2 regions of the Janthinobacterium sp. Bl 1 genome follow, and region 2 is predicted to be linked to the other one. Evidence: predicted binding sites of a transcription regulator. Region 2 holds the regulator's gene; the other holds the start of a gene.
What was found. Region 2 encodes FliA, which starts transcription of late flagellar genes. Its sites were predicted from a motif close to CTAAAGTTTNNNNNNNNNNNGCCGNTA; they were not measured.
Positions count from the first base shown of each region.

Region 1: the regulator FliA is predicted to act here: its motif matches at 2,950-2,976, upstream of AC4BCN_RS07340 (DUF5610 domain-containing protein).

Region 1 is NZ_CM177086.1:1,639,271-1,643,494, reverse strand. Features, by position in the region: gene AC4BCN_RS07355 (DUF1345 domain-containing protein) at 1-457, shown strand, start outside; gene AC4BCN_RS07350 (HPF/RaiA family ribosome-associated protein) at 643-1,020, shown strand; gene AC4BCN_RS07345 (GGDEF domain-containing protein) at 1,282-2,247, shown strand; gene AC4BCN_RS07340 (DUF5610 domain-containing protein) at 2,249-2,878, opposite strand; gene sbcB (exodeoxyribonuclease I) at 3,032-4,224, shown strand, end outside.
Region 2 is NZ_CM177086.1:5,245,021-5,249,244, forward strand. Features, by position in the region: gene AC4BCN_RS23670 (flagellar motor protein) at 1-708, opposite strand, end outside; gene AC4BCN_RS23675 (RNA polymerase sigma factor FliA) at 690-1,421, opposite strand; gene AC4BCN_RS23680 (MinD/ParA family ATP-binding protein) at 1,467-2,330, opposite strand; gene flhF (flagellar biosynthesis GTPase FlhF) at 2,323-3,651, opposite strand; gene flhA (flagellar biosynthesis protein FlhA) at 3,956-4,224, opposite strand, start outside.

The sequences.
Region 1 (4,224 bases), 2.7 Mb from region 2:
GATGGCGGCGCGCCAGGACGAGCGGGCGGCAACAGTCTTGTCGGCCCTGTCCATCGCTTCCGTGATGAGCCTGGTGGCCATCGTCTCGCAGCTGTCTTCGATGAAAGACCTGGCGCCGGACGAGCGCGCGCTGCACTACGGCTTGACGATCGCCACCCTGGTCGGTTCCTGGTTCCTCGTCGGCACCCTGTTCTGCTTCCACTATGCCCACCTGTATTACCAGGCCGACCCCGCGCTGCGCCCCCTGAAGTTTCCCGACGACGAGCAAAACCCCGATTACTGGGATTTTCTGTATTTCGCTTTCACCATCGCCGTGGCCGTGCAAACGTCGGACGTTTCCGTGCAGACGCGCATGATGCGCCAGATCGTGCTGGGGCAATCCGTGCTGAGCTTTTTCTTCAACCTGGTCGTGCTGGGGCTGTCGATCAATATCGCCGCCGGTCTGATCAATGGTTGAAATAATTTCATGGTGGAAACTTGACCTGGCTGAAGGGTTAAGCTCATCTTAATCGTGCGCACCCTCTTGAAATACTGGAAAGAGGAGTAAGATAAGTTCCATGCACAGAGGTCATGTGCATGGGGCAGCAACCAGGCCGCAGCACGCCTGAGATGGGTTTTTTTTGAATTGACAGGAGTAAGCATATGCAAATCAATATTCATACCGACAGCACCATCGCCAACACCGCTGGACTGAACGAACATGTGCAATCCGTACTTGAAAGCGCACTGAGCCGCTTCCGCGACAACCTGACCCGCATCGAAGTCCACATCAGCGACACGAATGGCCCGAAAGGCGGCGCCGACGATATCCGCTGCGTCATGGAAGCACGCGTTGCTGGTTATCAACCGATTGCCGTGACCGAACAGAACGCCACCGTGCATCAATCCGTTGCCGGCGCCACCGACAAACTGAAACGCGCCATCGATAGCGCCCTGGGCCGCCTGCAAGACAGCAAGCGCCACGCCACCGGCAAGAATGCCGTGATCGATACGGCCGAAGCGGAAGAAACCGCCGAGTAACTCCCCACCTGCAGGATTTCCAGAGACTGAGGCAGCCGTTCAAGGCTGCCTTTGCACATCTGGACTCGTCTTCCTGCGCGACAACATCCATAGCAAAACAGCAAGCATTCCGGCGTATTAACACCGCAATGAAATAATTGTCGTATTTCTCACAGTAAGTGACATCAAGCAAGCCTTTGCCGTTACAGCCAAGGCCGCTTTACGCTATCATGAAGCTACCGGCCCCCTGCTCGCGCGCGCCGGCTTTTTGAAAGTGTGATTGTGGAACAGATCGGCAACTTCGGCGCTTCAGGCTGCAACATCGGCGATTTACAGTTATTTCGCGATGGGGCGGATAGCCAGACGGCCGCCATGCTGGCGCCCTGCCCCGTCATGCGCCTCGAAGCGGGCGAAGCCATTGCCGACACACAGGGTACTTGCCTGTATATCGTCCTGCGCGGTTCGCTGGCCGTGGCCGCCGACATCCACACGGGCATGGATGACGGCACCGTCAGCAAGGTCTTGCCCGGCGAAAGCGTGGGCGAACAATCGGTGCTCGATGAAGCGAGCAACCTGGCCGCCATTTCCGCCCTGGAAGAAACCGACCTGCTGGTGATCGACGCGGCCGTCGTCTGGGAATTGATCGAGCAATCGAACGGCCTGGCGCGCAACCTGCTGCGGCTGCTGTCCTTCCGCATCCGCGCCGCCAATGCCCTGCTGCGCCGCCGCCAGAAACTGGGCGAATTCTACCGCCAGTTGTCGATGGTCGACAGCCTGACGGGCTTGTACAACCGCGCCTGGCTGACGGATTTACTGCCGAACATGATCGTCACGGCCCACGCCAGTGCCTCGCCGCTGTCGCTAGTGATGATAGACCTCGACCATTTCAAGCGTTTCAACGACACGCACGGCCACCAGGCGGGCGACCAGGCGCTGCGCATCGCCGCGCAAGTGCTGGGCGCGGCCCTGCGGCCCACGGATTTTGCCGTGCGCTATGGTGGCGAGGAAATGATGGTGATCTTGCCCGATACCAACGAACACGTGGCCCTGCGGGTGGCCGAACGCCTGTGCGAACGGATGCAGCAAGCCGTCATCTTCGCCGACATGCGCAGCGCGCTGCCGCACATCACGGGCTCGTTCGGCGTGTCCAGCCTGGCGGCCGAACAGGACGACCATGCGCTGATCGCGGCCGCCGACGCGGCGCTGTACCGCGCGAAGGCAGGCGGACGCAACCAAGTCATGCTGTAGATCAGGCGGCCTTGCTGTCGGCCGGCTTGGTCGCATCCGGCTTGGCGGCCTCATCCTTCTTGCTGCTGTGCGCGGCGATGAAATCCGCATATCCCTTCTGCACCAGTTCATACGTCTTGTCGATATTGCCGGCGATATCGCCTTTCAACACTTTCAAGCCTTCCAGGATATCGCGCGCTTCCTTGAAGCCTTTTTCCATGCCGCCGCTGATGGTATCCATGAACTTGGTCAGGGCCGCATCGTCATCCAGGTCGGGATTCTGTTTCTTGAAGGCGTCAAAAAAACCAGTCGACAGCGATACAATGCGGCTCGCCGTCGCTTCGGCGCTATTGTCCTGCGACGCCGCGTTCTGGATTGCATCGTCGCCGTACTGGCCCTTCAGCGCTTCATTGATGTTGGTGATGGCCGTCTTGTACAGCAGCGCCAGCGGCTCATTCTCGGAACCGATCGACACGTTCAGCGACGCCTGCATGATGGAAGCGTTCAATTGCAGCTTCGTCCGGTCGTTGACGCTCATTTCAGCGTTGACGCCGTCCTTTTGCTGGACTTTCTCGTCCTTGCCGGCAACACCCGTACTGACGGAAGTCACGGAAGGGTTGGAATTGCCGCCTGCGGCGATGGGAATTGACATGATAGACCTCCTTGAACGGGCAATGTATGCCACCATGCGGGAAACGCGATGATGACCATCCTCTCGTGTAGTATCGGCAGGTTTTCAGAAAACTGTAGCAGCGGCGCGTTTACGGCCCGGATAACCAATCAAGCAACCAAGTAATGACCATCAATGACTAACCAGACCTTTCTTTGGCACGACTACGAAACCTTTGGCGCCCAGCCGCGCCGCGACCGCCCGGCCCAGTTCGCCGCCATCCGCACGGATGCCGAGCTCAACGAGATCGGCGAACCGATCATGCTGTATTGCCAGCCTGCTAATGATTTCCTGCCCGACCCGCAATCGTGCCTGATCACGGGCATCACGCCGCAGCAGTGTCTGCAGCTGGGCGTGCCCGAACACCAGTTTGCCGCCACCATCGAAGCGGCCTTTTCGGAGCCGGGCACCATCGGCGTGGGCTACAACACCATCCGTTTCGACGATGAAGTCACGCGTTTCCTGTTCTGGCGCAACCTGATCGACCCGTACGCGCGCGAATGGAAAAACCATTGCGGCCGCTGGGACATCCTCGACGTGGTGCGCATGACGCATGCGCTGCGCCCGGAAGGCATTCAATGGCCAAAGCGCGACGATGGCCAGACCAGTTTTAAACTGGAACACTTGAGCAAGGCCAACGGCCTGGCCCACGAAGCGGCGCACGATGCGTTGTCCGACGTGCGCGCCACCATCGCCCTGACCCGCCTGATCAAGCAGAAACAGCCGAAACTGTTCGAATTCTGCCTGGCGCTGCACAAGAAGGACCGGGTCGCCAGCGAAATGGGCATGCACCTGGCCGCCGGCGAGCGCCAGCCTTTCCTGCACGTGTCGGGCATGTTCCCCGCCGAACGGGGCTGCGTGGGCGTCGTCTGGCCGCTGGCCACGCACCCGAGCAACAAGAACGAGATTCTCGTCTGGGATTGCGCCTACGACCCGCGCGAACTGTTCCAGCTGGACGCCGACACCATCCGCACGCGGCTGTTCACGCGCAAGGAAGCCATGCCCGAAGGCATGACGCGCCTGCCCGTGAAAAGCGTGCACCTGAACAAGTCGCCCATGCTGGTCGGCAACCTGAAAACCTTGTCGCCGGCCATGGCCGCGCAATGGGGCATCGACGTGGACGCGGCGAAGGTCAACGCGCAATTCGCCGCCACGGCGCCGAACATGGACGCGATCTGGGCCGAAGTGTTCCAGCGCCCGGGCGCGAATGTGGCGCTGGACGTGGATGAGGATCTGTATAACGGTTTTGTCAGCAACGACGACCGCCGCCTGCTCGAATCCTTGCGCCGCGAAACGCCGGCCAAGCTGGCCACGGCCCGCCCCTCGTT
Region 2 (4,224 bases):
GATGCGCGTGTGGTCGCCCGTGGCGATGTCGTACAGCACGGCGGCCGTGATTTCGTACTGCAGCACGCGGCGCGAGACGATGGCCTTGAGTTTATTCGCCACCGGCAGGAACAGCAGGTTGGCCAGGCCCACGCCGTAGATGGTGGAGACAAACGCCACGGCGATGCCGCTGCCTAATTTACTTGGGTCGGTGAGGTTTTCCATCACGTGGATCAGGCCCAGCACGGCGCCCAGAATCCCGATGGTGGGCGAATAGCCGGCCGCCGATTCCCACACCTTGACGGCCTGGCGTTCGGCCATTTCGTAGGCCGAGATTTCCACGTCGAGCAGCTGGCGCAGCTTGTCCGGTGCGATGCCGTCGACGATCATCCGCAAGCCCTTGGCATTGAAGCGGTCGGCCGTGTTTTCCATCAGGCGCTCGAGCGCCAGCGGGCCGTCGCGGCGCGCCGTCAAGCTCCACTGCCCGATGTCGCGCGCCAGCGCGGCGCGCGTGTCGGCTGGCGGCAGGAAGACCCAGCGCAGCATTTCCAGACCGCGCACGAAAGTGCGCAGCCGCGTTTGCAGCAGCACGGCGCCGAAAGTGCCGATGATGACGATGGCAAAGGCGGCCGGCTGCAGCAGGGAGGCCATCTTGCCGCCTTCCAGTGCCTGGCCGACCAAGAGGCCCGCCAGCGCCAGCGCCAGCCCGATTACGCTGGACCAGTCCACGCCTGCTCCCTCAAGGTTGCGCGCAGGCGCGCGACGGCCTGGGTATGCAGCTGCGAGACGCGCGATTCGGATACGCCCATCACCGCGCCGATCTCCTTCAGGTTCAGCTCTTCTTCGTAATACAGGCCCATGAGTATTTTCTCGCGTGGTGGCAGCGCGTCGATGGCATCGATCACGGATTGCCGGAAATCGGTATCGAGCAGGGAACGCAAGGGGTCGCTGTCCTCGTCCACGCAATGGCGGTCGAGGAAGCTGTCATTGCCGTCCGGGTCATGAAAGTCTTCGTAGTACACGAGCTGGTGGCCGCCGCCGTCGCCCAGCATTTCCTGGTAGTCGACCAGCGACATCTTGAGCAGTTTCGCCACTTCCGACTCCGTCGGCGGATGGCCGAGACGCTGCTGCAAGGTGCTCATCGCCTCTTCGATCTTGCGCATGTTCTGGCGCATGCTGCGCGGCAGCCAGTCGCTGGTGCGCAATTCGTCGAGCATGGCGCCGCGGATGCGCAGCACGGCATACGTCTCGAACTGCGCGCCATGCGTTTCTTCATAGCGGCTGATGGCATCGAGCAGGCCGATCATGCCGGCCTGGATCAGGTCATCGACCTCGACCGAAGGCGGCAATTTCGCCTTCATATGGTGCGCCAGACGCTTTACCAGCGGAATGTGCTCCGTCAGCAAATAGTCCTTGTTCGATTTCCCTTTGACCGTGTACATAGGCTGCTTATTGTTTTCTCATCTTATCTGGTGCTACGGTTGGCTTCAGGCGCTGAACTGGTGCGGGCTCCCCGTCTGGTACAAGGTGCCGCCGAGCACCGGTGCCGCCGAACGGGCCAGCCGCTCGGCCAGTCCGCGAAACGCCACCGAGGCGCCGGCCAGCGGAAACGCATCGACCACGCTGCGGCCCAGGCGCGCCGCGCGGTGCAGATACTCATCGGCAGGCACCGAGCCCATCGACGTCAGCTTCACGGCCAGGTAACGGCTCGCCGCCTGTGCCATATTATCGTATACCACTTTTGCTTCGGATTCGGAAGCGCCGGTGACGAGAATGCCGAACGGACGGCGTCCCAGTTCCTGGCTCAGGCGCTTGATCAGGCAGTACGCCGCCTTGATCGAGGTGGCGCTGGTCGACACTTGCACGACGATATCGGACGACGCCATCAAGGGCACGGGGAAGCAGGCGCCCTCTTCTGCCACGACGCCGTCGACCAGCACGATGCCGCTCTGGCGCGCGAGTACTTCGAACGTCTTGCCCAGGCGGCGCAGTTCGTCCTCGCCCGCATAGTCCATGCTGTCCATCAGGTGGTTGCGCGCGCCCAGGCTGGCCACGCCAAAGCCTTGCGGCACCTGGTGGATGACCTGGTTCAAGCCGCACTGCTGGCGCGCCACGTCGCGCAGGCTGGCGCCGTGCGCCAGTCCCAGGCGCGCGGCCACGCCATCGCTGCCGCCGCTGGCGTCGAGCAGCAGCACGTCATTGCCGCCGTAGACGAGCGAAGCACCCAGATTGACCAGCATGGCGCCCTTGTCGTCCTGCGGCGTGGCCGACAGGAACGTCATGACGCGCGGCTGCGGGCCGGCCAGCATGCGACGCAAGCCTTCGGCCTGGTCGAAGTCAAAATTAGCCAAGATGCACCCCGCGCGCTTCATTGTTGCGGGCGGCTGCCTGCGCCATCAGGAGAGGCAGTTCGGCATCGGAAAACTGCGTGGCCGCCGAGTCGCGCTTGAGCTTGAAGGCGCGGTCGATCAGGTAGCCGCGGTCGGCCAGGTACAGGTCTTCCGGCACGCGCTGGCCGTTCGACACATAGAACAGGTTCAGCTTCTGGCGGATCACCACGTCAAGCACGTTGCCGATCGACGCCGCTTCATCGAGCTTGGTCATGATGCAGCCGGCCAGGCCGCTGCCTTGATACGCGCGCACCACTTCGTTGAGGGTTTCCTGGGTTGCCGTGGAATTCAGGCACAGCAGGCGTTTCACGTCGGCGCCGGCACCCGACAGCATGGCCACCTGCTCCGTCACCATCTGGTCGCGCTGGCTCACGCCCACCGTATCGATCAGCACCGTGTGCTTGTTCTTCAATTCTTTCAGGGCGATGCGCAAATCCGCTTCATCTTTCACGGAATGCACCATCACGCCGAGGATCTTGCCGTAGATGCGCAGCTGCTCATGCGCGCCGATACGGTAGGCGTCCGTGGTGATCAGGGCCAGCTTTTCCGGGCCGTGGCGCATCACGCAGCGGGCCGCCAGCTTGGCCGTGCTGGTGGTCTTGCCGACACCGGTCGGGCCCACCAGGGCGAACACGCCGCCCTGCTCGAGCATGGCGTCTTCATTGGCCACCGTGTTCAGGTTACGGCTGAGGACGGTCTTGATCCAGCGCATGCTTTGCGCACCGTCGAGGCCGGCGGGCAGCTTGTCGATCAGGTAGCGCGCCAGGCTGGCGGAAAAGCCGGCGGCCAGCATTTCGCGCAGCACGACGGCTTTTTGCGGCTCGCGCTGCTGCGTCGACCCCCAAGAAATTTCCGCCAGCTGGGTTTCCATCATGCCGCGCATGGCGCGGATTTCATTCATCATGCCGCTCATCTCGGCGGCGGCATTTTCTTTGACGTGCGCCAGCGCGCTGGCCATCATCTGCTGCATGCGGGCCATGTCCACTGGCTCGGAAGCAGCCTGGCGCGGCGCGGCAGGACGTGGCGCAGCCGGGCGCTGGGCCGGGGCGGCCGGACGCTGCGGCGTGGCGAACTGGGTCTGCAACTGGGGACGGGGCTGGGCCATTTCGGACGCGGCCGGCGGCGAAGCGAGCGAAGCGGCATCGTCATTGGCCAGCGCGAGGATTTCCACCACGCCATCGGCCTGGCGGTTCGACAGGATCACGGCATCGGGGCCCAGCGCTTCGCGCACCTTGCGCAGCGCATCGCGCGACGAGGCGCCCGTAAATTTCTTCACATTCATGACCGGCCTCCCAAGGCGGGGGTGGCGCAATATTGGCTGAACTGTGTGACCATCATCGACTCCTGTTGCTTGAGTGCTGTCTTCCACATGGACACAGATCACTCGGACAGTTTCCATTATTAGCGATGCTTGCAGGAAACGATCGAAGGAACAGGACGGGAAAGTACCCGTTATTCAGTTTGCCGGGAGGAAATTGATGTTTTTTTGACCAAAAGCAAGGGCTGGGGTCAGACCCCCACTGACGCTAACGCAAAGCTCAGCGCTAACGCTGGCGGGGGTCTGACCCCGATGCTAATGAAGATAACTACTGCGCGCCCACCAGCGCCGTGACGCGGATCGTCTTGGTTTCCGGCACTTCCGCATGCGACAGCACTTTGAGTTGCGGCAAGGCGCGGCGCAGGAAGCGCGACAGCAGGGCGCGCAGCGGCGCCGGCACCAGCAGCACCGGCGTCAGGCCCAGCGCTTCCTGCTGCTGGGCAGCCAGGCCCGCCTGGTGGGCGATGGTGTCGGCCAGGCCCGGCTCGATGCCGGCGCCGTCACCGCCATTGCCCATCGCTTGCATCAGCAGGCGCT